Regions from separate parts of the Streptomyces sp. NPDC091387 genome, predicted to be linked through region 2. Evidence: riboswitches for the same ligand, from Rfam matches in the RefSeq annotation. Region 2 holds a riboswitch; the other holds the start of a gene.
What was found. A riboswitch is a leader RNA that binds a small molecule or an ion and turns the genes downstream of it on or off. The one in region 2 is predicted to bind glycine.
Positions count from the first base shown of each region.

Region 1: it holds a riboswitch for glycine, as region 2 does, so the genes downstream of both, gcvT (glycine cleavage system aminomethyltransferase GcvT) here and gcvP (aminomethyl-transferring glycine dehydrogenase) in region 2, are expected to answer to the same signal.

Region 1 is NZ_JBIVTZ010000021.1:18,241-33,171, forward strand. It holds gene ACIQM0_RS33145 (HAD family hydrolase) at 1-435, opposite strand, end outside; gene ACIQM0_RS33150 (AfsA-related hotdog domain-containing protein) at 518-1,456, opposite strand; gene ACIQM0_RS33155 (beta-ketoacyl synthase N-terminal-like domain-containing protein) at 1,547-2,734, opposite strand; gene ACIQM0_RS33160 (beta-ketoacyl-[acyl-carrier-protein] synthase family protein) at 2,731-3,954, opposite strand; gene ACIQM0_RS33165 (acyl carrier protein) at 3,947-4,219, opposite strand; gene ACIQM0_RS33170 (ketoacyl-ACP synthase III family protein) at 4,480-5,529, shown strand; gene ACIQM0_RS33175 (SDR family oxidoreductase) at 5,610-6,314, shown strand; gene ACIQM0_RS33180 (L-serine ammonia-lyase) at 7,304-8,686, opposite strand; gene glyA (serine hydroxymethyltransferase) at 8,845-10,101, opposite strand; gene gcvH (glycine cleavage system protein GcvH) at 10,121-10,498, opposite strand; gene gcvT (glycine cleavage system aminomethyltransferase GcvT) at 10,600-11,715, opposite strand; glycine riboswitch at 11,857-11,950, opposite strand; gene ACIQM0_RS33200 (AAA family ATPase) at 12,107-12,796, shown strand; gene ACIQM0_RS33205 (enhanced serine sensitivity protein SseB) at 12,874-13,644, shown strand; gene ACIQM0_RS33210 (enhanced serine sensitivity protein SseB C-terminal domain-containing protein) at 13,812-14,657, shown strand.
Region 2 is NZ_JBIVTZ010000004.1:474,764-489,694, reverse strand. It holds gene ACIQM0_RS11545 (FHA domain-containing protein) at 1-654, shown strand, start outside; gene ACIQM0_RS11540 (MerR family transcriptional regulator) at 673-1,416, shown strand; gene ACIQM0_RS11535 (bifunctional nuclease family protein) at 1,470-1,943, shown strand; gene ACIQM0_RS11530 (MerR family transcriptional regulator) at 2,111-2,728, shown strand; gene ACIQM0_RS11525 (DNA polymerase IV) at 2,822-4,297, shown strand; gene ACIQM0_RS11520 (PRC-barrel domain-containing protein) at 4,222-4,590, opposite strand; glycine riboswitch at 4,704-4,800, shown strand; gene gcvP (aminomethyl-transferring glycine dehydrogenase) at 4,995-7,880, shown strand; gene ACIQM0_RS11510 (DUF5999 family protein) at 7,978-8,184, opposite strand; gene ACIQM0_RS11505 (hypothetical protein) at 8,499-9,092, opposite strand; gene ACIQM0_RS11500 (glutamate-cysteine ligase family protein) at 9,575-11,080, shown strand; gene ACIQM0_RS11495 (substrate-binding and VWA domain-containing protein) at 11,130-12,917, opposite strand; gene ACIQM0_RS11490 (CPBP family intramembrane glutamic endopeptidase) at 13,103-13,882, shown strand; gene ACIQM0_RS11485 (PhzF family phenazine biosynthesis protein) at 13,961-14,776, opposite strand; gene ACIQM0_RS11480 (PadR family transcriptional regulator) at 14,926-14,931, shown strand, end outside.

The DNA.
Region 1 (14,931 bases), on a different contig from region 2:
GGAGGAGTCGATGAGGCAGTCCACCTCACCGACAGGGGCGATGATCGCCTTCCAGTACGGCCCCCACTCGATGACGTTGTTCGACAGGATGCCCGTGCGGAAGCCGTTCTCCTGGAGGTAGCGATACACCCGCACCATCACGGGGTTGGCCTCGACACCGTCGAACCATTGCGATCCGAATACCTCCAGCCGGGCCCGCGAGATATCGATCCCGGGGTTCTGCGCGGCCAGCACCCGGGCCAGTCGGCGGCCCCACTCAGGCTCGGTGATCGCGGCGATCTCGACCGGGGCCATGGTGGGCATGCCCATTTCGTCCGCCACGCCCTTGATCGCGGCCTTCAACTGCGCGGGTGTGATACCGGTCTTGACCTCGTACGCTTCGTAGATGCGCTCCAGGGGCGGAGACAGAACGCCGCCGAAGTCGAACCAGATCATGGAGGGCTGAGTCATCTGTGTGCCTTTCATGCGGAAAACTGGGTGATGTGGCGCCTGACCGGCCAGGCGGTGCTCGGGAATGTCAGCCGAGCGTGAGGGAGACGGACGCCACGGCCTCTTCGCCCTGCATCGCTCGCATCAGGCAGGAACCTGCTTCGCCGCCAGGGTCGGGTCCGGCCGACAACAGCACCGTCTGGTCCAGCTCGGCGAACCGGTCGAAAGAACCGTCCAGCCGCAGCACTCGGGCCGGGCCCTCGATCCCCCTCGCCATGAGGAGCCCGCACTGGCGGGCTGCTTCGCTGAAAACCATGGCGGGTACGTGATCGTAGGGGTGGTCGTACATGCTTCGGTTGCGGAAGGTTCGAGGACTCAGGACAGCTGTCAGCGCCCCGTCGGACTGACGGACGTCGTCGAGTACAGCATTCACCGGGTCCAGGCGGCCAACCTCGTGCGGGATGACGGGGTCGCCCAGCGGCTCTCCCGCCAGCCCGAAGGCGTTGGGCACCTCGCCCCCGCGCTGCATATACCGCAAGGAGTGGTACTGGTCGGTGGGCGTCGACCGGACGTCCATGGTCAGACGGCCCAACGGCACACCGTCAAGAACCAGCTCCATCGCGAACTCCAGCCGTCGCAGGCGACCGCCGCGCTCATGCCTTCCGGTGACTTCGCCCGCGATGGCTAGCTCTCCCGGCCGGGCGTCACAGCGCAGCGCGTTCGGTTGGGTGACCTCCAGGGACCACGCGGTCACCATGAAGGTGGTGGCGGACGGAACACCCTGGTGGAGATGTGCCGCGCAGGTGACGGACTGCCGACAGGCCTCCAGCACCAGCAGCACATCGTGGTGCTCCAACCGGCCCGGATGATCGCGGAAATAGGCGTGGGACAAAGGAAGCTGTGCCGCTGCCTCGAACCGCCGACTGTCCAGGGCCCGCGATCCGGTCAGGAAGACCTCCGAGAGCGACCAGCGGTGTACCAGACTTCGCGGCACGGTCTGCTCGTACGCCAGCGGGATTTGCTCCACGGCCTCCCCGCCCTGAGGGATGAGCAAAGACGAACTTTCCATGTTTGTTTCTCCAGTCGGTGCGGGGTGGTACCCGGGTGGTGGGGCAGCTCAGTGAGCGGTGGGCCGGGCAACGACCAGCGCCCCGACGGACCCGTCAGGGCCCACGGTGGTGACCAGGGCGGCGCGTTCGTTGTCCGGGGTGGTAACCCCGTCCTGCCAGCGGGCTAGCACGGCCGCCAGCTGCAGCGCTACCCCCGCCGCGTACGTTTCACCGAACACATCGTCGATCCGCACCAGGCGGGACTGCGGTACGGAACCGATGGCCGAACGCAGAGCACGCCTCTCGATGCCCCCCCAGCCGCGTCGGGCGCCGGCACCGGGTGCGACGGCCACTGGTTCCGTGGCAGGCAGCCCACTCCGCATTAGCGCGGAACGCACACAGTCGGCGAGACGCCGGGCCACGCCGAGCGGTCCCTGGGTGGCTGGATCCGCAAAGCCGATTTCGCAGGCCAGCAGTTTGCCAAGACGACGGTCGCCCCCATCGTCCGTGGAACCATGCAGGTCTTCCCGCTGCAGCACGAAGACCGCGCAGCCCTCACCCAGCGCGGACCCCGGGCGCAGCGCGCCACTTCGGTGCCAGGCCCAGGCGCTGGGCTCGGAAGCCTCTTCGACACCACCCACGAGGAGCCGGTCTGCATGGCCGTTCACCAGCGCGTTGCGGGCATAGCGCAGGGCGTGCAGGGAAGCGAGTGAGCCGCCGGAAACGGTCGCGTTCATCCCGGTGACGCCAAGCCGGATCGCGGTCCTCCCTGCCGCCGAGTTCATCAACGTGCCTGGGAAGGCAGACGGGTTGACAAGGTATGGACGCTCCTGCACGAACGAGTCACGGAAGAATGCCTCCTGCGCGCCGGCGCTGCCGACGTTGACACCGAGCACGATCCCGGTTCGCTCGGAGGCCGGCCCCGTGGCCGATGGGCCGACGGCACTCAGGCACGCCGCCATGGCCAGTTGATCGGTGCGCGACATCCGGCTCAGCCCCTTACGGCCGAGAACGGCCATGGGGTCGAAGTCCGCCACTGTGCGTACGGGCAGCCGAGGCCAGGACTCGTCGGGTGGCTGCTGGGCCACCGCCCGTCCGGCACCTGCCAGTGCGGCGGCGATCGGGGGGAGCCCTTGGCCCGCGGGGCTGAACACGCCGTGGCCGACGATGTCCAGCGCTACGACCGTGCGCCTCAAGGTTTCATCTATGGAGGGCAGTTCGAGGTTCGCTGATCCGAGGACTGCGAGGGTGGTCATGCGTCAGCCTTCCCGAAGAGCACGACGGAGTTGTTGCCGCCGAAGGCGAAGCCGTGGTTCTGCACAACCCGGGGACTCGCCGCCCGGGCGGTACCCGGGACGCAGTCCACCTCACCGAATTCCGGATCCACAGTGCGCAGCGTCGCGCTCGGCGGCAGGAACCCCTCGTACAGGGCCGCGCAGGACACCAGGGCCCCGAAGGCTGCAGCCGCACCCATGGTGTGCCCGAGCATCGACTTGATGGAGCTGATAGGCGGCAAAGTGTCACCGAACACTTCCCGTACGGCCGTGACTTCTGTGATGTCATTGGCCCTCGTACCGGTGCCGTGCGCACAGATGTAGTCGACATCGACGGGGCGGATCCCGGCGCGCTCGTGCGCGGTCCGCACGCACGCGGCGATCGTCCCGGCATTGGGGTTGGTCATGTGCTTGGCGTCACACGTCATGCCGTGACCGAGCACCTCGGCGTAAATGCGGGCACCGCGCTGCAACGCCGCGTCAAGTGGCTCCAAAACCAGTGCTGCACCGCCCTCCGCCGTGACGATGCCGTCACGGTGCTCGTCGAACGGGCGCGGCACGTCCTCGGCAAGGGCCCCCAGGGCGTGGAAACCGGCATGGGTCGCACGGTTGGAGGCGTCGGCGCCACCGCAGACGGCGAGATCGGCCTCACCGGAGCGGATCAAGTCGTACGCGTATCCGACCGCATAGTTGCCGGCCGCACAGGCGGTTCCGAAGGTCATCGCTTCGCCAGTGAGGCCCAGTTCCGCCGAGACCGCACTAGCGATGTTGCCAGGAGAAACCCTGCCGATCAGCTCTGACTCAAGGCTGTCCGGTCCTTGGGTGACCCACTGAGCGACGGCCTGCTCGACCACCTGGGACTCACCGTTGGTTGTGCCGAAGCAACTGACACCCCGGCCGACGGCCAGAGCTTCCGAGTTGAGGCCGGCGTCCTGAGCGGCCATCCGCGCAGAGGCGGCGGCGAGCTGGCTACTGCGACCCCACCGCTCCGGGGCCGTGCGGAGAAGGTAGTCCGTCGGCTCGAACCCGTGGACCTCGCCGGCGAGCCGGTGCTCGAAGCCGACGGAGTCGAACTGCTGGATCGGGCCGATCCCGGACCGGCCGTGGCGGATCGCTTCGATCACCTCGGCGGCGCCGTACCCCAGGCTGCTCACGGCCCCGAGTCCCGTGACGACGACCCGCTGCGCGCCCTGACTACGCACCAACGACCTCCGGGACATAATGCTTCGCCACGAGCTCGTACGCCTCCAGAAGCGTGTCCAGCTCGGAAAGGTCGTCCTTCGGAACCCTGATCTTCAGGTCGCGCTCGAAGCGGGAGATGATCTCGATCACCAGCAGCGAATCGCTGTCGAAGTCATTCACGAAGCTGCTTTCCTCGGTGAGCGCCGCGGAGTCCACCTCGAGCACCTCGGCGACAATTTCCCGAACTTCTACTCGCAGGTTCTCTGGAAGCTGATTGCTGCTCATTTTCTACCCCTCGAACTAATCCTCGCCAGCGGATTTGCGGCCGGCTCATTGGTACCTTCAGTACGGAATAGAAGCCTTGAAGCAGACGGATGAGCAACGCGTCGATAGTGGTAGCCCGCCATGTATCGAAGGTGGCACCGCCTCGCCCCCACCTGCCCCGATGAACAACGCCCTCGCCCTTTCGCTCCATCTTTCAACTCACTTCTATGTGAGACCGCGCATACTCAATCTCGAACCACACAAGAGAGGCGGTGCGGGGGATGAGACTGGCGGAGCCGGTGGGAATTGCAGCCGCAGCGCTGTGGCTTCCCGAGGGGCGAGACCGGGCCGACCGGGCGGTACAGGAAGGCCGACTGAACGAACGTCATGCCAGAGACCTGGGCCATGTGGACCTGCCCGCAGCCGTGAACGAGGCGGCACCCGACATGGCCGTGTACGCCGCTCTCGAGGCTCTGGATGCGGCTGGGATCGGTTCCAAAGAACTCGATCTGACGTTCCACGCAAGCATGTACTACCAGGGTCATGACCTGTGGTCGCCCGCGCACTACATCGCCCACCAGATCGGCGCCGAGCGGGCCCTGCCCATTGGCATCCAGCAGGTCTGCAACGGGGGCAGCAGCGCCGTGCAGCTGGCAGCGTCCTATCTCACTGCGTCCCTCGCCTCCAGCTCTGCTCGCCCGCACTGCGTCCTGGTGACCACCGCAGACCGGTTCACCGCGCCGGGCTTCGACCGCTGGGCCAGCGACTACGGCGTGGCTTACGGCGATGGCGGGACGGCGGTCGTGCTGACCGCACCGGCCGGCGACGAGGAGTTGCTGCTGCTTTCGATAGCCAGCACCGCCTCTGCGGAGCTGGAGGAGATGCACCGGGGAGCCGACCCCTTCGCTCCGGTTTCCCGTGGCGTACGAGAGCGGGTGGACATGCGAGTCACCAAGCGTGCTTACCTGCGCACGCATGGCGGCGAGAAGTTCGTCGCCGCCAATCTCCGCGGCATCCGCACGGTCGTCAGCGAGGCTCTCGTGGATGCCGGCATGCACCCGCACGACCTCCGCCTGCGGTATGCGGTGCTGCCCCGCTTCGGTCACAAGACCCTGCGGGACTCGTGGCTGGCCGTGCTGAGCGAGCACACCTCCGCCGAACCGCTGGACTACGGGCGCGCCACCGGCCATCTGGGTGCGGGGGACGCTGTAGCGAGCCTGGCCGATTTGCTGCGCACCAAGGCACTCGCCCCGGGCGAGGCAGCTCTCGTGTTCAGCGCCGGCGCTGGTTTCACATGGTCCTGCCTGGTGGTCCAGGCCCCGGATCGCTGAACCCTGGCGGCGAGCGCATGACATCGACTCCCAAGCACCCATGCGAAATGACAGGACCAAGGAAAGGACGGGCGGACAACGTGTCACGATCGGTGTTCATCACAGGAGCGAATCGAGGAATCGGTCTCGCCGTGGCCCGCATTATGGCGGCGGACGGCGACCGGGTCGCCATCGGCCATCGTGGTGGCGATGTCCCCGAGGGGCTGTTGGGGGTGCGCTGCGAAGTCACTGACCAATCCTCAGTGGACGCGGCATTCGAGACCGTCGCCCGCGAACAGGGTCCGGTCGAGGTCCTTGTAGCCAACGCCGGGATCACCCATGACACGCTGCTGCTGCGGATGAGTGACGAGGCGTTCGACGAGGTGGTGGACACCAACCTGCGTGGAGTGTTCCGCACCGTGCGGGCGGCGTCCGCGGCCATGCTGGCGCAGCGGCGCGGCCGGATCGTGCTCCTCTCCTCCGCTCTCGGCTTCCTCGGCTCGCCCGGCCAGACCAACTACGCGGCCACCAAGACCGCTCTGCTGGGCTTCGGCCGCTCGCTGGCCTGGGAGCTAGGATCGCGCGGCATTACCGTGAATCTCGTGGCGCCAGGCATCATCGAGACAGACATGACCAAGGGCCTTACCGACCGCCGGTTGAAGGACACCATGAGAATGACGCCTCTCGGCCGCCCGGGCACCGACCGGGAGGTAGCCGCCGCGGTGCGCTTCTTGGCCAGCGAGGAAGCAAGCTACGTCACGGGCGCGGTGCTGCCCGTCGGCGGCGGCATCGGCATGGGCATCTGACCTCTCGGGCTCTGGCTACTCGGGGCTCCGGCCTCCTACCTGCCGACGTCGTCGCACCAACCCACCACACTCCCGGTCCAGGCAGCGGCCGGGGCAGGCACCCCCCTGCCCCGAGTCAGTGCCCACCTGCGGCGCCTGGGCCGGGCACTGAACCTTTTCCATCTTGATCAGCCGGCGAGTTCGAAGGCGACGACGGCTCGGACGATGGTTGCGATAAAGAGCGGGAGCCGCCATAGCCCTCGAAAACCCTGGGCGGCCAATCCTGCTGTCAGCACCGCCGTGCTGACACGTCAGCACGGAAAGCCCGGACAAAAGAACCCTCCGACCGCGTTTAGGCAGGTCAGGGGGGTGCCTATAAGTGGAGCCTAGGAGATTCGAAACCCCTGGCATCTGCCGTGCGAAGTACGTCTGCGTAACGGAGGCGGGGCTCTGTCAACCGCTTGGCCTGCCTCTCGGAGGGGATGGATACGGTGGGCGGGATCTGCGCCGAAGGCCACGTGGATGTGTACCACGAGCCGTGAGAGGCTGATCCGGGCGGAAGTGTTGTCGGGACCCTACAGATGAGGCTCTCCGCCCGCCGAATGCGACTCGTGAGGTTCGGCGGTGGCCGATGGGTGGCCGGACGCCTTTGGACGGCGCAGCACGAGGTGTCGGCGTCCAGCACAGCGCAGGTGCTCTGATCAGGTACAACAGTATCCCGCAGCATCAGCCGTCACCACGCAACACGAACGCTCACGGTCTCGTAATGCGTAGGTCTCGCTACCCGACGCGTGTACCGGTTGCACTCCGTACTCGACAACGGTTAGGGCGCATGGTCGTCCTGGAGGCACCGCGCATTCCTCAAGAACGCGGCAAAGCAGGGACATCCCAGGGACTTTTCAGGGACTTTCACGTCTGTCCCAGGGAGGTTCCAGGGACTTTCCGCCGCGTAAGCAGGGAAGGCCCTGACAGCGCTGAAAGACCAAACGCGCTGGTCAGGGCCCATCTTCCTAGCACTCGATGATGTTCACCGCGAGCCCGCCCCGCGCCGTCTCCTTGTACTTGACGCTCATGTCGGCGCCGGTCTCCTTCATCGTCTTGATGACCTTGTCGAGGGAGACCTTGTGGCTGCCGTCGCCGCGCAGCGCCATCTTCGCCGCCGTGACGGCCTTGACCGCCGCCATGCCGTTGCGCTCGATGCACGGGATCTGGACGAGGCCGCCGACCGGGTCACAGGTCAGGCCCAGATTGTGCTCCATGCCGATCTCGGCGGCGTTCTCGACCTGCTCGGGGGTGCCGCCCAGCACCTCGGCGAGCGCGCCCGCGGCCATGGAGCAGGCGGAGCCCACCTCGCCCTGGCAGCCGACCTCCGCGCCGGAGATGGAGGCGTTCTCCTTGAACAGCATGCCGATGGCACCGGCGGCCAGGAGGAAGCGGACGATGCTGTCGTCCTTCTCCGCCTCGGTGGCGCCGCCGGCCGCGAAGTTCACGTAGTAGTGCAGCACCGCCGGGATGATGCCGGCCGCACCGTTGGTCGGGGCGGTGACGACGCGGCCGCCCGCGGCGTTCTCCTCGTTGACCGCCATCGCGTAGAGGGTGATCCACTCCATCGCGTGGGTCTGCGGGTCGCCCTCGGCGCGCAGCTGGCGGGCGGTGTTCGCGGCGCGGCGGCGGACCTTGAGGCCGCCGGGCAGGATGCCCTCGCGGGACATGCCGCGGGACACGCACGCCTGCATGGAGCGCCAGATGTCCAGCAGGCCCGAGCGGATCTCGTCCTCGGTGCGCCAGGCCCGCTCGTTCTCCAGCATCAGGGAGGAGATCGACAGGCCGGTGTCCTGGGCGAGCCGCAGCAGCTCGTCGCCGGTGCGGAACGGGTTCTTCAGCACGGTGTCGTCGAGGACGATCCGGTCCTCGCCCACCGCGTCCTCGTCGACGACGAAGCCGCCGCCGACCGAGTAGTACGTCTTCTCCAGGAGCGGGGCGCCCTCGTGGTCGTACGCGAAGACCGTCATGCCGTTGGCGTGGTACGGCAGGGCCTTGCGGCGGTGCAGGATCAGCTGCTCGTCGGCGTCGAAGGCGATCTCGTGCATGCCGAGGAGGTTGAGCCGGCCGGTGGAGCGGATCTCGGCGACCCGGTCGTCGGCCGTTTCGACGTCCACGGTACGGGGGGACTCGCCCTCCAGGCCGAGCAGGACGGCCTTGGGGGTGCCGTGGCCGTGGCCGGTGGCACCGAGCGAGCCGAAGAGCTCGGCGCGTATCGAGACGGTGTGGGCGAGCAGGCCCTCGTTCTTGAGGCGGCGCGCGAACATGCGGGCCGCGCGCATCGGGCCGACCGTATGGGAGCTGGACGGGCCGATGCCGATCGAGAACAGGTCGAAGACCGAGATGGCCACGGGTGACTCCTCAAAAGCGCTGGTAGACGCCGTTGTCTGCCGGGTGGTGCGGTACGGGCCGGGTCGGCCCGAAGAGCGGGGGACAAGGGATGGGGCACCACGCTCACTGTTCAGTGTGCGTGGTGCCCCGCCCCGACGTGCAAACGCGCAGGTCCGGACTACAGACCGGGGTACAGCGGGAACTTCTCGGCGAGCGCGACGACGCGGGCCTTCAGGTCGTCCGCGTCGTAGGACGGCTTGAGGGCGGACGCGATGATCTCCGCGACCTCCGCGAAGTCCTCCGTCCGGAAACCGCGGGTCGCCAGCGCCGGGGTGCCGATCCGCAGACCCGAGGTGACCATCGGCGGCCGCGGGTCGTTGGGGATGGCGTTCCGGTTGACCGTGATGCCCAGCTCGTGGAGCCGGTCCTCGGCCTGCTGGCCGTCCAGCTCGGAGTTGCGCAGGTCCACCAGGACCAGGTGCACGTCCGTGCCGCCGGACAGGACGGAGACGCCGACCTCGGTGACGTCCGGCTGCACCAGACGCTCGGCGAGGATGCGGGCGCCGTCCAGGGTGCGCTGCTGGCGCTCCTTGAACTCCTCGGTCGCCGCGACCTTGAACGAGACCGCCTTGGCCGCGATCACGTGCTCCAGCGGGCCGCCCTGCTGACCCGGGAAGACCGCCGAGTTGATCTTCTTGGCGAGCTCCTGCGTCGACAGGATGACGCCACCGCGCGGACCGCCGAGGGTCTTGTGCGTGGTGGTCGTGACGACATGGGCGTGCGGCACCGGGCTGGGGTGCAGACCCGCGGCGACCAGACCGGCGAAGTGCGCCATGTCGACCATCAGGTACGCGCCGACCTCGTCCGCGATCCGGCGGAAGGCGGCGAAGTCCAGCTGACGCGGGTACGCGGACCAGCCGGCCACGATCAGCTTCGGCTTGGACTCCTTGGCGAGGCGCTCGACCTCGGCCATGTCCACGACGCCGGTCTCGTCCACGTGGTACGGGACCACGTTGTACAGCTTGCCCGAGAAGTTGATCTTCATGCCGTGGGTCAGGTGACCGCCGTGGGCCAGGTTCAGGCCCATGATCGTGTCGCCCGGCTTCAGCAGCGCGAACATCGCGGCGGCGTTGGCCTGTGCGCCGGAGTGCGGCTGCACGTTCGCGGCCTCGGCCCCGAAGAGCGCCTTGATGCGGTCGATCGCGATCTGCTCGATCACGTCGACGTGCTCGCAGCCGCCGTAGTAGCGGCGGCCGGGGTAGCCCTCGGCGTACTTGTTGGTCAGGACGGAGCCCTGGGCCTCCATGACCGCGACCGGAGCGAAGTTCTCCGAGGCGATCATTTCGAGGGTGGACTGCTGACGGTGGAGCTCGGCGTCGACAGCGGCGGCGACGTCCGGGTCCAGCTCGTGGAGGGAGGAGTTGAGAAGCGACATCAGGTGGTCCCTTGGGGTCTCAGTTACCGGAGAACGCGGTGTACTCGTCGGCGGAGAGCAGGTCCCCCGGCTCCTGTGCGACGCGTACCTTGAACAGCCAGCCGCCTTCGAACGGTGCGGAGTTCACCAGCGAAGGGTCGTCCACCACGTCCTGGTTCGCGGCCGTGATCTCGCCGGTCACCGGCGAGTACAGGTCGCTGACCGACTTGGTCGACTCCAGCTCACCGCAGGTCTCGCCCGCGGTCACCGTGTCGCCGACCTCGGGGAGCTGGGCGTAGACGACGTCACCGAGCGCGTTGGCCGCGTACTCCGTGATGCCGATCGTGGCCACACCGTCCTCGACGGCCGACAGCCACTCGTGCTCCTTGCTGTACCGCAGCTGCTGGGGGTTGCTCATGACCTGAATTCTCCTGTACGCGGGGGAGTGCTGATGAACGATGGTCTTACGGTGTGAGACAGGACCGCGTCACGTACGCGGTGCCCTGTTCCGCCTGCGGACTACTTCTGGCGCTTGTAGAACGGCAGCGCCACGACCTCGTACGGCTCGTGGCTGCCCCGGATGTCCACCGCGACGCCCTCGGTGCCGGGCGTGGCGTGCGCGGCGTCGACGTACGCCATGGCGATCGGCTTGCCGAGGGTGGGCGACGGGGCGCCGGAGGTGACCTCGCCGATGACCTGGCCGCCGGCGACGACGGGGAACCCGGCGCGCGGCACCCGGCGGCCCTCGGCGACCAGGCCGACGAGCTTGCGGGGCGGGGCGGTCTCGGCGCGCTCGGCGGCGGCCTCCAGGGCCTTGCGGCCGACGAAGTCGCCCTCCTTCTCGAACTTCACGACCCGGCCGAGCCCGGCGTCGAACGGGGTCAGCCCGGTCGTCAGCTCGTGCCCGTACAGCGGCATGCCCGCCTCCAGGCGCAGCGTGTCGCGGCAGGAGAGCCCGCAGGGGATCAGGCCGCGGGAGGCGCCGGCCTCGGTCAGCGCCCGCCACAGCTGCTCGGCGTGCCCGGGGGCGACGAACAGCTCGAAGCCGTCCTCGCCGGTGTAGCCGGTACGGGCGATCAGCGCGGGGACCCCGGCGACCGTGCCGGGCAGACCGGCGTAGTACTTCAGGCCGTCCAGGTCGGCGTCGGTGACGGCGGCCAGGACGGCGGGGGACTCGGGGCCCTGGACGGCCAGCAGCGCGTACGCGTCGCGGTCGTCGCGCACCTCGGCGTCGAAGCCCTCACCGCGGGCGGTCAGCGCGTCCAGCACGATCTGGGCGTTGCCGGCGTTGGCGACCACCATGTACTCGGTCGCCGCGAGCCGGTACACGATCAGGTCGTCCAGGATGCCGCCGTCCTCGGCGCAGATCATCGTGTAGCGGGCCCGGCCCACCGACACGGTGCCGATGTTGCCGACCAGGGCGAAGTTCAGCAGATCCACGGCGGCCGGGCCGGTGACGGTGATCTCGCCCATGTGGGAGAGGTCGAAGAGGCCGGCCTTCGTGCGCACGGCGATGTGCTCGTCGCGCTCACTGGCGTACCGCAGGGGCATGTCCCAGCCCGCGAAGTCGGTCATCGTGGCGCCCAGCGAACGGTGCAGGGCATCGAGGGCGGTGAGACGGGGGGCGGTGCTCATGGATATGGCTCCCAGGGCATGACGACGAGGACGATCCCTCCCCATCTGTCATCGGAACCTGAGAGGTTCGCCGAGAGGCCCCGGAGGGGTTCGGCTTGCACCTTGGGTGGAGCCGCTGGGCGACTCGCTTTTCAGATCTGCCTCATCCACGCGGTACGGGGCCTGAGAGATTCAAGGGAGGATCTTGCTCCTTCGGCGCCCGGCCCGGAGGCCGGAACTCTCCCGCGCGGATTCAAGCGGCCTTTATGCAGTTGGCCGGGCCATCATCGCACGCATCGCCCGGCAGTGGGGCGCCGGTACCCCACCGGATCCGGCGGGTCGCAAGCTTGTGTCGCATTACCTTTTCTTTACACTTCTTGGCAGGTGTGGGTCGGCCGACAGGGGGATGGCGATGACGTTGCAGCGGTACGCGGCGACCGCGGGGGCCACGCGGGGCGCACTGCCCGCACAGCCGGGTGCGCCGGCCCGGGAGACGCGGGGCCCGCACGGACCCGTCGTACGGGATCTGCGGGGCCGGTCCGGGCGCAGCCCGCGCGCCCTGCACTTCGTGGCGGGCGATGTCGTGGTGGTCTCCGGGCTGCCGGGCAGCGGCAAGTCGACCCTGATCAGGCGGGCCGTGTCCGCCCGCGTCATCGACTCCCAGGACACCAGGGACCGCTGGGCCGGTCTGCTGCCGGGCTTAGTCCCGTACGCCCTCTACCGCCCGTTCGTCCGCGTCGCCCACTACTGGGGGCTGTGGCAGGTGCTGCGCTCCGGCGCCTCCGTCGTCGTCCACGACTGCGGCACCCAGGCCTGGGTGCGCGGCTGGCTGGCGCGTGAGGTCCGGCGGCGCGGCAGCGTCCTGCACCTCGTCCTGCTCGACGTCACCCCGCAGACGGCGCGGGCGGGTCAACTGGAGCGCGGGCGCGGCGTCTCCGGATACGCGTTCGCACGGCACCGCAAGGCTCTGCGGCGGCTGCTGCGGGACACCGAGACGGGCACACTGCCGCTCGGCTGCGTCTCGGCGGTGCTGCTGGACCGCGAGGCGGCGGCGCTGCTGACCCGGATCACCTTCGCGGACGCCGGGGGCGAGAACCCGTAGCGCGCCGTCCGATGCCCGGGCAACCGGCGCCCGGCGCTAACCTCTTGCTGCACGGCACGGGGCGAGAGAGGGAAGCAGTGGACATTCCGGCACAGGGTCACATCATCCCGCAGGGCGGATGGCCGGCCAACGAGCTCGAAGAAGTACTGGGCGCCTCGCTCGGCAGCCCGGAAGCGGGCGGCCGGCTCGTGGAGGTGCTCGGCCGCAGCCACCTCTGGGTGCCGCTGCCCAACGGCGGCGGACCGGACGCCGCCGATCTGGACCTGCCGACACTGGAGATCGACGGCGCCGCGTACGTCCCCGTGTTCAGCTCCGAGCAGCAGTTCCACAGCTGCGTCGGCGCCCCCATGTCCTTCGCCGTGGCGCCCGCCGTCGAGTTCGCCCGCGGACTGCCCCCGCAGCTCGGCATGGCGGTGAACCCGGGCGGCGCGGTCGGCATGCCGCTCCCGCCGCCCGCCGTCGCCGCACTCTGCCGGGCCGGACGCACCCTCCTCGACGGACCGTCCGGCGGCGGCCGGGTCCGGCTGTACGAGCCGGACTGGAAGGAGGAGCCCGTCGACTTCCTCGCCGCCGCGGCCGCTGAGTTCGAGGAGAGCGGGGTCGTGCTCAGCGCCCGCAGGGCCCTGGCCAGCATCGAGGGCGGCGACCCCGTCCTCTTCGTCGGCGTCGAGTTCTCGACCTGGGACGGTGCCGGGCGCAACGCCCCCATGGACGCGCTCGGCCGCGCGCTCGGCCGCGTCGAGCTGCCGTGGCCGGTCAACCTGGTGCTGCTCGACGTGACGCAGGACCCGGTCGCCGACTGGATGCGGGAGAAGGTCCGGCCGTTCTTTCAGCGCGCCGGCGCGTAGCGCCGCCCCTCGCACCGCACGGAGACGGCTGCGGCCCATGACGTCAAGTCGGTGTCAGGACCGGCGCCTAAGCTGGTTTGATGGCTGGTGCCTCGGCACCGCGCCGTACCCGTGTGCCCCGGGAGCGGCAGGCCGACACAGTGGATCGAAGAGGGGCGGGACCCAGGGTGAGTGCGTCAGGCACGGGGGCGGCCGATGGGGTGTCCCCCGGTCGAGCGGAGCCGAGGGCTCGGGGAAGCGTCGAGCACATGCTGAGCCAGGTGACACCCGGGCGCTACGACGCGTACGAGGCCCTGCTCCAGGCCCTGGCCGCCGACCGGATCTGGATGCTGCTCTGGCACGGCCGGGCCGGTTCGCCCGACGCCCAGTACGGCAACATGGAGATCGACGGCCTCGGCTACGCCCCCTGCGTCACCTCCGCCCAGGAGCTCGCCGCCAGCGGCTGGAACCGCGCCCATGAGGTGGTGGGCGGCCGTGACATCGCCCGCGCCCTGTTCCCCGACCGCTGGGGCATCTGGCTGAACCCGCACGCCCCCGGCGGCGGTGTGGGCATCCCCTGGCTCGACCTGCGCCGGATCGCCACCGGCCTCGACCGGATGCCCGCCGGTCCGCTGCGGATCAGCGACCCCGCCGTCGAGACCCCGCAGTTCTACGCCCAGCTGACGCAGAACGCCCACCACACCCCGGCGATCCGCTCGCTGCGCCGTGCCTGGGTGCAGCCGGCGCTCGGCGTCCCGTACCTCGCCATCGGCCTCGATCTGTACGACACCAGCCAGCCGTCGGTCGACGCGGTGCGCGCGATGATGCAGCAGTCGATCGGCACGGTCCCGGAGGGGCTGCCGGTCTCCACCGTCGCCATGTCCGACGAGTACGACCCGGTCGCGATGTGGCTGCGGGGCAACTCCCGCCCGTTCTACGACCGCGAGTCGCACGCCCCGGCCGGGCGGAGCGGCGTCGTCGCTCCGGGTTACGGCTACCCGCAGGCGCCCGGCCCCGCCCCGCACGCCTACTAGGCCCGTCGGGCCCGCTCAGCGGAGCGGACAAAGGTCCCTCCGGCGGACAAGACAACCGCTGCGGTCACCCAAATAGCCACTCAATACGGCCTGTTGGGTGGCATGTCCGTTCTGGTGGATTAGCGGCCGAGTAGTCCGCTCACTCGATCAAGCTGTCCGGATAACGGAAGCTCACTGACCGCATCACGTTTGAGCAAACATTCCCCGTCAGGTCTGGCGGGTGATCGCAACCGCGTTGAAGACTCCCGGCTAGTGGGGATCGTCGGCCCTTTGT
Region 2 (14,931 bases):
GGTTCGGGGGGTGACAATTCGGGCGCGTCGTCTGTTGACCCTGCCGGCCCCGGCCGCATAGGTTTCGGAGAACCTTCAACCTCAAGTACGGGTGGAGGGTTCACCCCGAGGCAGGAGGGTTCGTCCATGCCGGTCTGTACGAGGTGCGGGCACCGCAATGCCGAAGCCAGTCGTTTCTGCTCCAACTGCGGCGCGCCGCTGAGGGGCGGAATTCCCGAGCGGGCCTCGGAGACGACGTCGACCATCTCCATCTCGGGCCTTGAGGCCTACGAGGCGGAGGCGACCGGTCAGTCGTCCGCGCCGTCGCTCTCGCCCGAGGCGCAGGCCGCTGTGGACGCCCTGCCGCTCGGCTCGGCGCTCCTGGTCGTGCGGCGTGGTCCGAATTCGGGCAGCCGGTTCCTGCTGGACAGCGAGCTGACCACGGCCGGCCGCCACCCGCAGAGCGATATCTTCCTCGACGACGTGACGGTCTCGCGCCGTCACGTGGAGTTCCGCCGGAGTCCCGACGGCAGCTTCACGGTCGGGGACGTGGGCAGCCTCAACGGCACGTACGTCAATCGTGAGCGCATCGACTCCGTCGCGCTGTCCAACGGCGACGAAGTGCAGATCGGCAAGTACCGGCTGGTCTTCTACGCGAGCCAGCGGGCCATCTGACCCCGTCAGGGAAGGTCCATGCTGAGAACACCGACGGGCGGTGCCGGAAACGGCACCGCCACCGCCGCCGACCGTCCGATGAGCATCGGCACGGTGCTCCTGCAGCTGCGGGACGAGTTTCCCGAAGTCACCATCTCCAAGATCCGCTTCCTGGAGGCGGAAGGGCTGGTCGAACCGCAGCGGACGCCCTCCGGCTACCGCAAGTTCCGGCCCGACGACGTCGAGCGGCTCGCCCAGGTGCTGCGGATGCAGCGGGACCACTATCTTCCGCTGAAGGTCATCCGCGAGCACCTGGACGCCGTCGCCCGGGGCGAGCGGGTGGCCCTGCCGGTCCCGGACGGCGAGCGGGACCTCACCGACGGCTGCTGGACCGGCGGGACGGGCCGGGCCACGGCCGCCCGCATCGGCCGGGCCGAGCTCCTCGCCGCCGCAGAGGTCACCGAGAGCGACCTCGACGCGTGGGAGTCCTACGGTCTGGTCGTTCCGACGGCCGACGGCGGATACGACGCCGAGACGGTCACCGTCGCCAGGCTTGTGGCGGATCTGGGCCGATTCGGTCTGGAACCGCGGCATCTGCGCGCCATGCGGGCGGCCGCCGACCGGGAGGCCGGACTCATCGAACAGGTCGTCGCACCACTGCGCCGACACCGGAATCCGCAGACCAGAGCCCATGCCGAGGCCACTGCGAAGGAGCTCGCGGAGCTCTCTGTACGGCTGCACTCGGCCCTCGTACAGACCGCGCTCCAGATCAGGCTCCACTGATCCTCGTGGGCCCCGACTACCCAAACCTGCCGAGCACGTCCTAGGGTTGCTGTGTGAACGAGCTCGACGTTGTGGGTGTCCGGGTGGAAATGCCCTCCAACCAACCGATCGTGCTCCTGCGTGAAGTGGGAGGCGACCGGTACCTCCCTATTTGGATCGGTCCTGGTGAGGCGACCGCGATCGCCTTCGCTCAGCAGGGCATGGCTCCGGCCAGGCCGCTGACCCATGACCTCTTCAAGGATGTGCTCGAGGCCGTGGGCCAGGAGCTCACCGAGGTCCGGATCACGGACCTGCGAGAAGGGGTCTTCTACGCGGAGCTGGTCTTCGCGAGCGGAGTCGAGGTGAGTGCGCGGCCGTCCGACGCCATAGCGCTCGCCCTGCGCACCGGAACGCCGATCTACGGCAGTGACGGGGTGCTCGATGACGCGGGAATCGCGATTCCCGACGAGCAGGAGGACGAGGTGGAGAAGTTCCGGGAGTTCCTCGATCAGATCTCGCCGGAGGACTTCGGCACGAACAGCCAGTGACGTCCCTAGGGGGCGCCGTCAGCGCATCCGACAAGCCTTTCCCGGTCGCGAGTCACGGGAAACCACCCTCAGGGTGATTATCACTCGGCGTGCCGAGTGTGGCGATCGTTGACGCACCCCGGGTGACTGCCTACCTTCGAGTGGGCAGGTCAAGGACGGAGGTCGGCGTGAGCAGCAGCGGCGACGGTGCGGCAGTGGGTGGGCCGTATCCGCAGCAGGGGAGTACAGCCGACCAGACCATCAGGCAACCGGCTGCGCCGGCTGCGGTGGCGGGGGACGGCGTGGCATCGGCCAAGGACATCGGCTATCGCGGGCCGACGGCATGCGCGGCGGCGGGGATCACCTACCGCCAGCTCGACTACTGGGCTCGCACGGGCCTCGTCGAACCGAGCGTCCGTCCCGCATACGGATCGGGCACACAGCGGCTCTACAGCTTCCGGGACGTCGTCCTGCTGAAGATCGTGAAGCGCTTCCTCGACACCGGGGTGGCCCTCCAGAACATCCGCACCACGGTCCAGCACCTACGGGCCCGCGGTTTCCAGGACCTCGAACGCATGACGCTGATGAGCGACGGCGCGACCGTCTACGAGTGCTCCTCGCCCGCCGAGGTGGTGGAGCTGCTCCAAGGGGGCCAGGGCGTCTTCGGCATCGCGGTGGGCGTGGTCTGGCGGGACGTCGACGCCGCGCTGTCACAGCTGCACGGGGAGCGGGTGGACACCGGCGAGACGCTGATCGGGAACAATCCCGCCGACGAGCTCGCCCGACGGCGCAACCGGGCCGGCTGAGCCGGCGCGAGCCCGGCCGGGCCCGGGAATTCCCGGGCCCGCGGGCGGTTGCCGCCCGGCGATTGTCAGTGCCGTAGGGCAGCATCGACTGATGTGAGAGCCGCGCCGACCATCCTGCATCTGGACATGGATGCCTTCTACGCCTCTGCGGAGCAGGCGGCGAAGCCGAGTCTGCGTGGCAAGCCCGTGGTCGTGGGCGGGCTGGGGCCCCGCGGGGTCGTCGCCACCGCCTCGTACGAGGCCCGGCGTTTCGGGGTCCACTCGGCCATGCCGATGGCGCAGGCCAGGCGGCTGGCGCCGAACGCGGCCTATCTGGTGCCGCGCTTCGCGCTGTACCGGACCGTGAGCGACCAGGTCATGGAGCTGCTGGGCCGGCTGTCGCCGCTGGTGGAGCCATTGAGCCTGGACGAGGCCTTCGTCGACCTGGAGGCCGGTGGCACCGCGGACGACACGGCTTCCGCGCTGGCGATCGGTGAGCAGCTGCGGGAGGCGATCGAGGCGGTCACCGGACTCAGCGGCTCCGTCGGCCTCGCGGGCTCCAAGATGCTGGCCAAGATCGCCTCGGAGGAGGCGAAGCCCGACGGGATCCTGCTGATAGCGCCGGGCACCGAGCGGGATCTGCTCGCGCCCATGCCGGTCCGCACGCTGCCCGGGGTCGGGCCGGCCACCGCGGACCATCTGCGGCGCGCCGGGATGACCACGGTGAATGACCTGGCAGAGGCGGGCGAGGCGGAGCTCGTACGGCTGCTGGGCAAGGCGCACGGTGTCTCGCTGCACCGGATGGCGTCCGGCCATGACGACCGGCCGGTGGTCGCCGAGCGCGACGCGAAATCGGTCTCGGTCGAGGACACCTTCGACACGGACCTGCACGACCGGGTCCGGGTCAGGAGCGAGGTGGAGCGGCTCGCCGACCGGTGCGTCCAGCGGCTGCGGGCGGCGGAGCGCTCGGGCCGGACCGTGGTGCTGAAGGTGCGGCGGTACGACTTCTCGACCCTGACCCGGTCCGAGACGCTGCGTGGCCCCACCGACGACCCCACGGTGGTCAGGGAGGCCGCCGCGCGGCTCCTGGAGTCCGTGGACACCACCGGGGGAGTGCGGCTGCTGGGCGTGGGCGTCACGGGGCTCGCCGACTACACCCAGGAGGACCTGTTCGCGCAGGCGGCCGACGAGCGCACCGCCGCCGCGCTCGCTGCCGCCGGGCCCGCCGACAGCGCGGGAGGCGCAGCGGACGCCGGTACGGGCGACGGCCGGCCGGAGCCCGATGAGCCGGAGCAGGAGAGCGCCGAGCAGCTCGCCGCCCGCCGCTGGCCGGCCGGACACGACGTACGGCACGACGTCCACGGTCACGGCTGGGTGCAGGGCAGCGGCGTCGGCCGGGTGACAGTGCGCTTCGAGGAGCCGGAATCGGCGCCCGGCCGGGTGCGTACGTTCCGCATCGACGATCCGGAACTCCAGCCTGCCGATCCGCTGCCGCTCGTGCGGGACCCGGCCGACTACTCGTCCTGGCCGGCCAGCCTGCCGAAGTCCCGGTCCGGGCCGGTCTCCTCGGGCAGGGCGTCCAGACCGTAGTGCCGGTAGAGCTGGAGTTCCTGTTCCGGCGAGAGATGCCGGCCGACCCCGAAGTCGGGTGCGTCCTTGATCAGTGCGCGGTCGAAGGGGACACGCAGCGTGTCCTCGACGAATTCGCTGGGTTCCAGTGGGACGAAGGCGTCCCGGCTGAACAGTCCGGTACGTACGGCCGCCCACTCCGGCACGCCGGTCGCGTCGTCGAGGTACACCTCGTCCACGGTTCCGATCTTGGTACCCTCGCGGTCGAACGCCTTGCGGCCGATCAGGCTGCGCGGATCGATGTCGGTCTGCACGGTCCCTCCCACTGGTCGCGGCTACTCCACAGGAACCACAGAAGTGCAGATCCACGGGGTTGGCCACTCGAGAATTGCGCCGGGAACCCCGCTGGTAGGCTGAGAGCGGCTGCTTACCCCGTGCGGGAGAGTCCTCCGGAACGAGTCCGGAGGCGCCGAAGGAGCAAATCCTCCCCGGAATCTCTCAGGCCCCCGTACCGCACGGACGAGGTCACTCTGGAAAGCAGGGCGGGTTCCGCACGGCCGTGTGCCGAGGTGGATCTCTCCCTCACCGACGGTGAAAGCCGGTGCGCGCAGTGGGCACCGGTGAAGCTCTCAGGTTGAGATGACAGAGGGGGAGGCCGTTCGGGCACCCCGCGCCGTGGTGCCCCTCGCAGGTCGTGACAGACCAGGAGGCCTCCACCATGACCCCCCGTCGCACTTCGCTCTCCCAGCTGGAACAGGGAATTCCGTTCGAGCAGCGTCATATCGGTCCCGACGCCGCGGCGCAGGCCAAGATGCTCGCCCAGGTCGGTTACGGCTCGCTCGACGAGCTGACCGCCGCCGCGGTGCCCGATGTCATCCGCAGCGCCGAGGCGCTCCAGCTGCCGACGGCCCGTACCGAGGCCGAGGTGCTGGCCGAACTGCGTACGCTCGCCGACCGCAACCAGGTGCTGGCCCCGATGATCGGCCTCGGCTACTACGGCACGTTCACCCCGCCGGTGATCCTGCGCAACGTGATGGAGAACCCCGCCTGGTACACGGCCTACACGCCGTACCAGCCGGAGATCTCCCAGGGCCGCCTCGAAGCCCTCCTGAACTTCCAGACGATGGTCGCCGACCTGACCGGGCTGCCCACCTCCGGCGCCTCGCTGCTCGACGAGGGCACCGCGGCCGCCGAGGCGATGGCGCTGGCGCGGCGCGTCGGCAAGGTGAAGAAGGGCGTCTTCCTGGTCGACGAGGACGCTCTCCCGCAGACCGTCGCCGTGATCCGGACCCGTGCCGAGCCGACCGGTGTCGAGGTCGTCGTCGCCGACCTCACCGACGGCATCCCGGCCGAGATCGCCGAGGGCGGCGTCTTCGGCGTGCTGCTGCAGTACCCGGGCGCCTCCGGAGCCGTACGCGACCTCAGGCCCGTCATCGAGCAGGCCCACGGGCTCGGCGCGATCGTCACCGTGGCCGCCGATCTGCTGGCGCTCACCCTGCTCACCTCGCCCGGCGAGCTGGGCGCGGACATCGCGGTGGGCACCACGCAGCGCTTCGGTGTGCCGATGGGCTTCGGCGGACCGCACGCCGGCTTCATGGCCGTGCGCGAGAAGTTCGCGCGCAGCCTCCCGGGCCGCCTCGTCGGCGTCTCCGTGGACGCGGACGGCAACAAGGCCTACCGGCTGGCCCTCCAGACCCGCGAGCAGCACATCCGCCGCGAGAAGGCCACCAGCAACATCTGCACCGCTCAGGTGCTGCTCGCGGTGATGGCCGGTATGTACGCCGTCTACCACGGCCCCGAGGGGCTGCGGACGATCGCCCGGCGCACCCACCGCTACGCCGCGATCCTCGCCGAGGGCCTGCGCGCCGCCGGTGCCGACGTCGTGACCGGCTCGCACTTCGACACGCTCACCGTCCGGGTGCCCGGCAGGGCCGCCGAGGTCGTCGCCGACGCCCGCGAGCGCGGTGTGAACCTGCGGCTCGTCGACGCCGACCTCGTCTCGCTCGCCTGCGACGAGACCACCACCCGCACGGAGATCGCGTCCGTCTGGGCGGCCTTCGGCGCCACCGGTGACATCGACGCACTGGACGCCACGACCGCGGAGGCGCTGCCCGAGCAGCTGCTGCGGACCGACTCCGTGCTCACCCACCCGGTCTTCCACCAGCACCGTTCCGAGACCGCGATGCTGCGCTACCTGCGCAGGCTCGCCGACCGCGACTACGCGCTGGACCGCGGCATGATCCCGCTCGGCTCCTGCACGATGAAGCTGAACGCGACCGCCGAGATGGAGTCGATCACCTGGCCCGAGTTCGGCGCGCTGCACCCCTTCGCGCCGGCCGAGCAGGCCCAGGGCTTCCTGACGCTCATCCGTGAGCTGGAGGAGCGTCTCGCCGAGGTCACCGGGTACGACGCGGTCTCCATCCAGCCGAACGCCGGCTCGCAGGGCGAGTTCGCGGGGCTGCTGGCCGTCCGGGCGTACCACCGTGCCAACGGCGACGAGGGGCGGACCGTCTGTCTGATCCCGTCCTCCGCACACGGCACCAACGCGGCCAGTGCCGTGATGGCCGGTATGAGGGTCGTCGTGGTGAAGACCGCCGACGACGGCGAGGTCGACATCCAGGACCTCCGCGCCAAGATCGAGCAGTACCGCGACGAGCTCGCCGTGCTCATGATCACCTACCCGTCGACGCACGGTGTCTTCGAGGAGCACGTCGCGGACATCTGCGCCGAGGTGCACGACGCGGGCGGCCAGGTGTACGTCGACGGCGCCAACCTCAACGCGCTGGTCGGTCTCGCCAAGCCGGGCCATTTCGGCGGCGACGTCTCGCACCTGAACCTGCACAAGACCTTCTGCATCCCGCACGGCGGCGGCGGCCCCGGCGTCGGCCCGGTCGGTGTGCGCGCCCACCTGGCGCCGTACCTGCCCAACCACCCGCTGCAGCCCGCCGCCGGTCCGGAGACCGGGGTGGGCCCGATCTCGGCCGCTCCGTGGGGCTCGGCGGGCATCCTGCCGATCTCCTGGGCGTACGTACGCCTGATGGGCGGGGAGGGCCTGAAGCGCGCGACGCAGGTCGCCGTCCTCGCGGCCAACTACGTCGCCAAGCGGCTGGAACCGCACTACCCGATCCTGTACAACGGCCCCGCCGGACTGGTCGCGCACGAGTGCATCGTGGATCTGCGGCCGATCTCCAAGGCGACCGGCGTCAGCATCGACGACGTGGCCAAGCGGCTCATCGACTACGGATTCCACTCGCCGACCATGTCGTTCCCGGTCGCGGGCACGCTGATGATCGAACCGACCGAGAGCGAGGACCTCGCGGAGCTGGACCGCTTCTGCGACACGATGATCGCCATTCGCGGCGAGATCGAGAAGGTGGCCTCCGGCGAGTGGGGCGCGGACGACAACCCGCTGGGCAACGCCCCGCACACGGCGGCCACGCTGGGCGGCGACTGGGCGCACGGCTACAGCCGTGAGGTGGCGGTCTTCCCGGCCGGGGTCACCGCCGCCGACAAGTACTGGCCTCCGGTGCGCCGGATCGACGGTGCGTTCGGTGACCGCAACCTCGTCTGCTCCTGCCCGCCGCTGGACGAGTACGACAACTGACGAGACCGACGGCACGTCCGCCGTCGGGTGAGGCGGAACTGCGTCGGGGCCGGTTCGGAGATCTCTCCGGGCCGGCCCCTGTCCGTACCTGCCGCGGTCAGGCGGCCTTCATCACCCGGCCCGTTCCCAGCGGCCGGTGCGGCGCGATGATCTGCCCGTCCGGGAGCAGCTCACCGGTGTCCTCGAAGAGCAGGACGCCGTTGCACAGCAGGCTCCAGCCCTGTTCCGGATGGTGCGCCACCAGGCGGGCGGCTTCCCGGTCGGCTGAGTCGGCTGTGGGGCAGGGTGGCTGGTGCTGACACATGGCTGGGTTCTTTCGCTGCGTTGAGTTGAGTGTCCTGCGGCTTGAAGAGGTGTTCATGGCCGCCCCCCGTATCGATCGGTCGGTCCCAGTGTTGCCCCACGGGCGTCAATCCGCAGGTATTTCGCGGCAGCGCTTCTTCTCCTCTCATGACGCATCACCCAGCCGGACGGTTCAACGCAACTGCCCTGTCAATTCGGGTGGTTCGGGGTGGCCGGATGGAGCTAGTCCGGATGGGGAGCGGATGCGCCCACGCAGTGCTGTGCCCCGCCACCGGAATCGGCGGCGGGGCACAGCGAAGTGGGGGCGGCCGGGGCTCAGGCGGGGGAGCCGAGCAGGGGGCCGGGGCCGGGTGTGATGCGGGTGGTGATCACGGGAAGCAGATCGGCGACCCGGTGCGGACGGTGCGCCGCGATGCCCGGTGGGGCGGGAGCCAGCGGTACCAGCAGATCGGCCGGGGCGGGGGATCCGCCGGAAGCGTCGGCCTCGGTGTCCTCGTGCAGCCACAGTGCCAGCATGTAGAGCTCAGGAATGGACAGCAGCCTCGGCTGGTAGTGCGTGCTCGCGGCCTCCGCCTGGCGCAGGGCGAGTTCGGTCGAGGCGATGTAGGGGCCCTCGAAGAAGTGCGAGAAGGTCCAGCCGTCGGGGGTGAGCATGGTGTCCGCCGCGGCGACCGCCCGCTCCGCGCCGCGGATCTGGAAGCGCCAGGCGGCGAGCCGGGTGGTGGCTGCGAGCCCGCCCGTTCCGATGCGGTCCAGCACATGGACGGGGAGCGGGTGATCGGGGCTCAGCGGCCCCTGGGCGGACCGCAGGGCGGGGGTGCGGGCCTCGCGGACCGCGGTGGGTGAGCCGAGCGCCGCGAGTACGCTTCTCAGCGCGGGTGCGGGAGCCGGAGGAACATGCAGCGGCATAGTGGGTCGCCTCTCACTTCGGAGACACGGTGGAGCGTGGGTGGGTGCAGACGGCGCTGTCGGCATGCGGGGCCAGAGGAGGCCGGTGACTGAGCCGGTGCGTCAACTCTCTGCCTCGTCCGCGGAGTTTATACGACACGTGTTCACGCGGTGATTCCACTAGCCGCCACGACTATTGCCGGCAAGACGGTATCCGGACTTTATTATGCGGAGATTATGCTGATTCGGTGCGAGCGGCACAGCCGCCGCCTCGTGTTTTTCCTGTGACACGGTAGGCCGAAACACGTCGGTGCATTCCGCGAGGGCCGAACGGCGGAAACTGCGCACCGCGTCATGCCGAGTGAATGTGCCACGGGCTGCGGTCATCAGATTAGCGGGTGTGCACCCTCCGCGGGGCGTTATGGATCACCCCGTCTGGGCATTATCGATCGTGACGCGAGCGGCCTGGGCCGCGGGCTGCCCACTCGAGGAGGGACACTTCGATGGGGGAGAAGGTCGTGGCGGGCGCCTTTGACCTGTCCGATCGGCAGAGGTACCGGCGGAAGCTCCACCAGTGCCTGGAGGGGCTGGGGAGGCTCCTGGCGGAGCGGAGATTCGACCGGCCGCGCGACCTCATGGGCATGGAGATCGAGCTGAATCTGGCGGGTTCCGACGGCATGCCGAGGATGTTGAATGGACAGGTGCTGGAGCGCATCGCGAGCCGGGATTTCCAGACAGAACTCGGCATGTTCAATCTGGAAGTGAACATTGTTCCCCACCAACTGGCCGGGCGCGTTCTCGACCAGTTGGCCGAGGAGCTGCGGATCGGCCTCGGATATGCCGACCGGAAGGCCGGCGAGGTCGATGCCGGGATCGTGATGATCGGAATCCTGCCCACGCTCGGCAGTGGGGACATGGTCCGCGCGAACCTCTCCGACGTGGACCGCTACGCGCTGCTGAACGACCAAATGGTGGCGGCGCGCGGCGAGGATTTCTGCCTTGATATCGAAGGTGTGGAGCGCTTGGTCTGCACCTCCGGGTCGATCGCACCGGAGGCGGCCTGCACCTCGGTCCAGCTTCATCTGCAGGTGACCCCGGAACGGTTCGCGGACGTGTGGAACGCCGCGCAGGCCGTTGCCGCGGTCCAGGTGGCCCTGGGAGCCAATTCGCCCTTCCTGTTCGGCCGGGAGCTGTGGCGGGAGTCGCGTCCGCCGCTCTTCCAGCAGGCCACGGACACCAGGCCGCCCGAACTGCAGAACCAGGGGGTGCGTCCCAGGACCTGGTTCGGGGAGCGGTGGATCGGTTCGGCGTACGAACTCTTCGAGGAGAACGTGCGCTACTTTCCCCCGCTCCTGCCCATCTGCGACGAGGAGGACCCGCTGCGGGTCCTCGACGGTGGCGGGGTGCCCCGGCTCCAGGAACTCGTCCTGCACAACGGCACGGTCTACCGCTGGAACCGGCCGGTGTACGGGCTGTCGGACGGGGTCCCCCACCTCCGGGTGGAGAACCGGGTACTGCCCGCGGGGCCGACCGTCGCCGACGTGATCGCCAACGCCGCGCTCTACTACGGGCTCGTGCGGGCCCTTGCCGAGGAGTCCCGTCCGGTGTGGACCAGAATGCCGTTCGCCGCCGCGGCCGAGAACTTCGACACCGCGTGCCGGCGCGGCATCGACGCCGAACTGCTCTGGCCCCGGCCCGGCCGCTCCGGCGGGCTGACCCGGGTGCCGGTCGTCAAACTCGTACGGGACGAACTCCTGCCGCTGGCGGCCGCCGGGCTCGACGCGTGGAACATCGAGCCCGCGGACCGCGACCGTTACCTCGGGATCATCGAGGAGCGCTGCAAGCGGCGGACGAACGGGGCGTCCTGGCAGGCGGACACCTATCACCGGGCGCGGGACGCCGGACTGGGCCGGGGTGCCGCGCTCGCCGCCATGACCCGCCGCTACGGCGAACTGATGCAGGACGGCGAGCCCGTGCACAACTGGCCGGTGGGCGTCCCGGGAACGTGAGCGGGCGGGCAGGGCCGGTGCGGCACGGCCCCTGCCCGCCGCGCGGGTGCTATTCCTCGGCGGCGCGGCCGTTCTGCCCGGCGGTCATGACGGCCTGCAGGATCACCGCCTGGATCTCGGCCGGGTCGTTGACCTGGTAGCCGCCGCCACCGGTCACCTTGGCTATCTCGTTCACCTCTTCGCGGTCGGCGTCGGGGCCGACCGCGATGGCGAGCAGCGGAACCGGGCGCTCAGGGTCGGCGATCCGTCTCAGTTCCGCGATCAGGGCGCTGCGAGAGAGGGAACGGTCGTCCTGGTTCGAGCCGTCGGTGAGGATCACCACGGCGTTGAACTTGCCCTTCACATACGTGCGCTGCGCCTCCTTGTAGGCGGCCAGGGCGGTGTCGTACAGCCCGGTCGCACCGTCCGGCACGGGCTGCAGGGCCGAGAACGCGGCGGCGAGCTTCTGCCGGTGGGTGCCGCCGCCCTTCTCCTGCTGCCCGAGCCGGCTGGTCGGCACCAGCCGCCGGTAGTCCTTGTCGCCGTCGAGCCTGGTGGCGAACTCCCAGAGGCCGATCTCGTCGTTCGGCGTGAACTGGTTGAGGGCCTCGATCAGGGACGCCTTGGTGACGTCCATCCGGGACTGGTTGCGGCCCGGCACGATGGTGGCCATCGAACCCGAGGCGTCGACGACCGTGGTGAGCCGCGCGCTCTGCACGGTGATCGTCCACATCCCGAGCGTTTCCTGAAGCGTGTCGTCGGACGGTGCGGTGGCGGGCGAGGTGGCGTACGGCTGGGGCGACTTGCCGCCCGCCGACGCGACCAGCTGCTCGTCCGCCGTACCGTCGGCGGTCCGGAAGCCGTGCTCCTCCAGCGTGTGCTGCGCGCTCTCCTCGGTCAGCAGAGTCATGAACCGCAGCGCCGCCCGGCTCTCGTCGGTGCTCAGCTTGTTCTCGTTGACCAGCGTGAACGGGTAGTCGAGCAGCGGGGTGCCGTCCGTGGGGTAGAAGAGATCCAGCTTCCCGTCCCCGGTCGCCTCGGCGTTGTGGGCGAACGCGGCCTGTTCGGAGAGCAGCACCGCCTGGTTGCGGGCGGGGTTGCCCTCCTCGGTGCCCGAGCCGTCCCCGGCCAGGGTCCCGAGCACCTGGGTGTCGCTGTCGGACATCCGCTGGGCGAGGAGTTTGGCGGTGCTCGCGACCCTGGTGTCGCTGTCCCCGCCCTGCTTGTCGGAGGACGCGCCGATGCTCGTGAGCGCCAGCAGGCCGGTGGCGCTGCGCGCCGGGTCGGCGGAGCCCAGCCGCACCTTGTCGGCCTCCATCGCCGAGGCCATCAAATCGGCCCAGGTGTATTTCTTCTTCGGCCAGCCGAGGGTCTTCGCGGCGGAGGGCACCGTGGCCAGGGCAACGGGGGAGGAGGCCACGGAGTCGCCCGGGGTGAGCGGCACGGCGTCGCCCGTCCCCCTGGCGCGGCTCAGCCAGAGATCGGAGTCCGGCAGCCACATCTGATAGTCCGGCGTGCCCGTGCCGGCGGCGAGCGCGTCGGCGACCTTGTACGAGTCACGTGCCACCACCTCCACGTCGAGGCAGTGGCCGTCGGATCTGAGATCGTCCTTGCGCGCCTTGTCGGCGACGGTACGCACGGCCGGAGCGATGTCGGGGGAGGCCACCATGGACAGGTGCACCGCGGAGTCGTCGCAGGACTCCGAGAACGACAGCAAGCCGCCCTGGGCCGCTACCGCGGTTCCCGCCGCAACGGCGAGAACGAGCGCGGTGGCGATGGCTACGGTACGACGCCGGTTCGACGGACGGTCCCCGCTTCCGTCCGTCGTGTAGTCGTCGGGCAAGCTGTGACGTCCCATGTCGGTGGTGCCCCTCCTTGAGGATGAACAAGGAAAAAGGGGGACCACACCATCGGCAATGGTGCTCGTCCCCCGGCCTGTCGCGCATGATCTTCGTACCTGTATTCGAGACCCTAGCGGGGCGGGGAGTGGCATGGGACGTGAATGCACAACTCAGGGCAGGTGTACAGGTGGAGGCCGGGCGCGTGGCTGATTCTTATCCTCAGGAGGCCGTGTCACGACGGATCTTGCGGTCCGAGACGGTGTTGGTGCTGGCTCTCTCGCTGGGGGCCAGCGGGGTGTCTGCCCTGATCAGTTTTGTCGGATCACTGACGAAACCAGGGGGTTTGAAGGACCAGGCGGCGACGCTTAACAGCTCGTACGCGCCGGGGCGTCCCTGGCTGGATCTCGCCTGGCAACTCTTCGGCATCACGACCGCACTGGTGCCCGTCGCGCTCGTGGCCCATCTGCTGATCAGAGAGGGCACGGGCCTGCGGGCGATCGGTTTCGACCGGACCAGGCCCGGGTCGGACCTCGGGCGCGGCACGCTGGTGGCGGCGGGCATCGGCAGCGCCGGGCTGGCCTTCTACCTGGTGGTCAGGGCCGCCGGGTTCAATCTCACGGTCGTCCCCGAGTCGCTGCCCGACGTGTGGTGGAAGTTCCCCGTCCTGATCCTGTCGGCGATCCAGAACTCCGTGCTGGAGGAAGTGATCGTCGTCGGATATCTGCTGCGCCGGCTGGGGCAGTTGGGGTGGACGCCCATGGCTGCCCTGGTGGCCAGTTCGGTGCTGCGCGGCTCGTACCACCTGTACCAGGGGATCGGCGGATTCATCGGGAACATGGTGATGGGGGTCGTCTTCGTGCTGCTGTACCGCCGCTGGCAGCGGGTGGGGCCGCTGGTCGCGGCGCACGCCCTGCTCGACATCGGGGCGTTCGTCGGCTACGCGCTGCTCGCCGGGAAGGTGGGCTGGCTGCCCACCCCGTGAGAGGCGGTGGGGCCGGGTTCCGGGAGGGGGCGTGCGGGATGATCCGCACACCCCCTCCCGGCGTTTCCTCCCGCCCCGTCACAGGGTGACGAGCAGTTCCCCCTCCAGGACCGTCACCGCGTCGCCGGTCAGCAGCGTCCGGTCGCCGCGCAGTGAGGTGCGGACCAGCCCGGACCGGGCGGACGCCTGGAGGCCGGTCAGGTCGTCCCGGCCGAGCCGGGCCGACCAGAACGGTGCCAGGGCGGTGTGGGCGCTGCCCGTCACGGGGTCCTCGTCGATGCCCACGGCGGGGAAGAAGCCGCGGGAGACGAAGTCGTAGCCGGCGCCGGTGGCCGCGGCGGTGGCGATGACGCCGCGCCGCGAGTGGGCGGTCAGTGCCGCGAGGTCAGGGGCCAGTCCCCGTACGGCCGCCTCGTCGGCCAGTTCCACGAGCAGGTCGCCGGTGTACGGGCCCGTGTCGTGGACGGACACGGGTTCCGCGCCCAGCGCGGCGGCCAGTCCCTCCGGCGTGGCCTCGGGGGTCAGCGGCGCGGTGGGGAAGTCGAGCGTGAGCGAGCCGTCCGGGTGCGCGGTCGAGGTGAGGACCCCGCACCGCGCGGCGAAGCGCACCGTGCCGCTCGCGGCCCCGGTGGTGTGCAGGACGTGGGCGGTGGCGAGCGTGGCGTGGCCGCACATGTCGACCTCGGTGGCCGGGGTGAACCAGCGCAGGGCCCAGTCGGCGGCGCCGCCCGGCGGCAGCGGGTGCGCGAACGCGGTCTCCGACAGGTTCAGCTCCGCCGCGATCTGCTGGAGCCGGCTGTCGTCGGGGAAGCCGTCCGGGCCGAGCAGCAGGACGCCCGCGGGATTTCCGGTGAAGGGGCGGTCGGTGAACGCGTCGACGATTCGAATCCTCATGCCCCGACCGTAGGCGCGCGCCAAAGCCCCAGGCCAAGGCCAATTCCGGATCGGCGGACCGAACATTTCCGGCAAGAGGTTTGTCAAGCGACCGGTTCCGATATATCGTTGACGCATCGCGACAGATCAACGATAGAAGGAGTGCAGTGATGCGT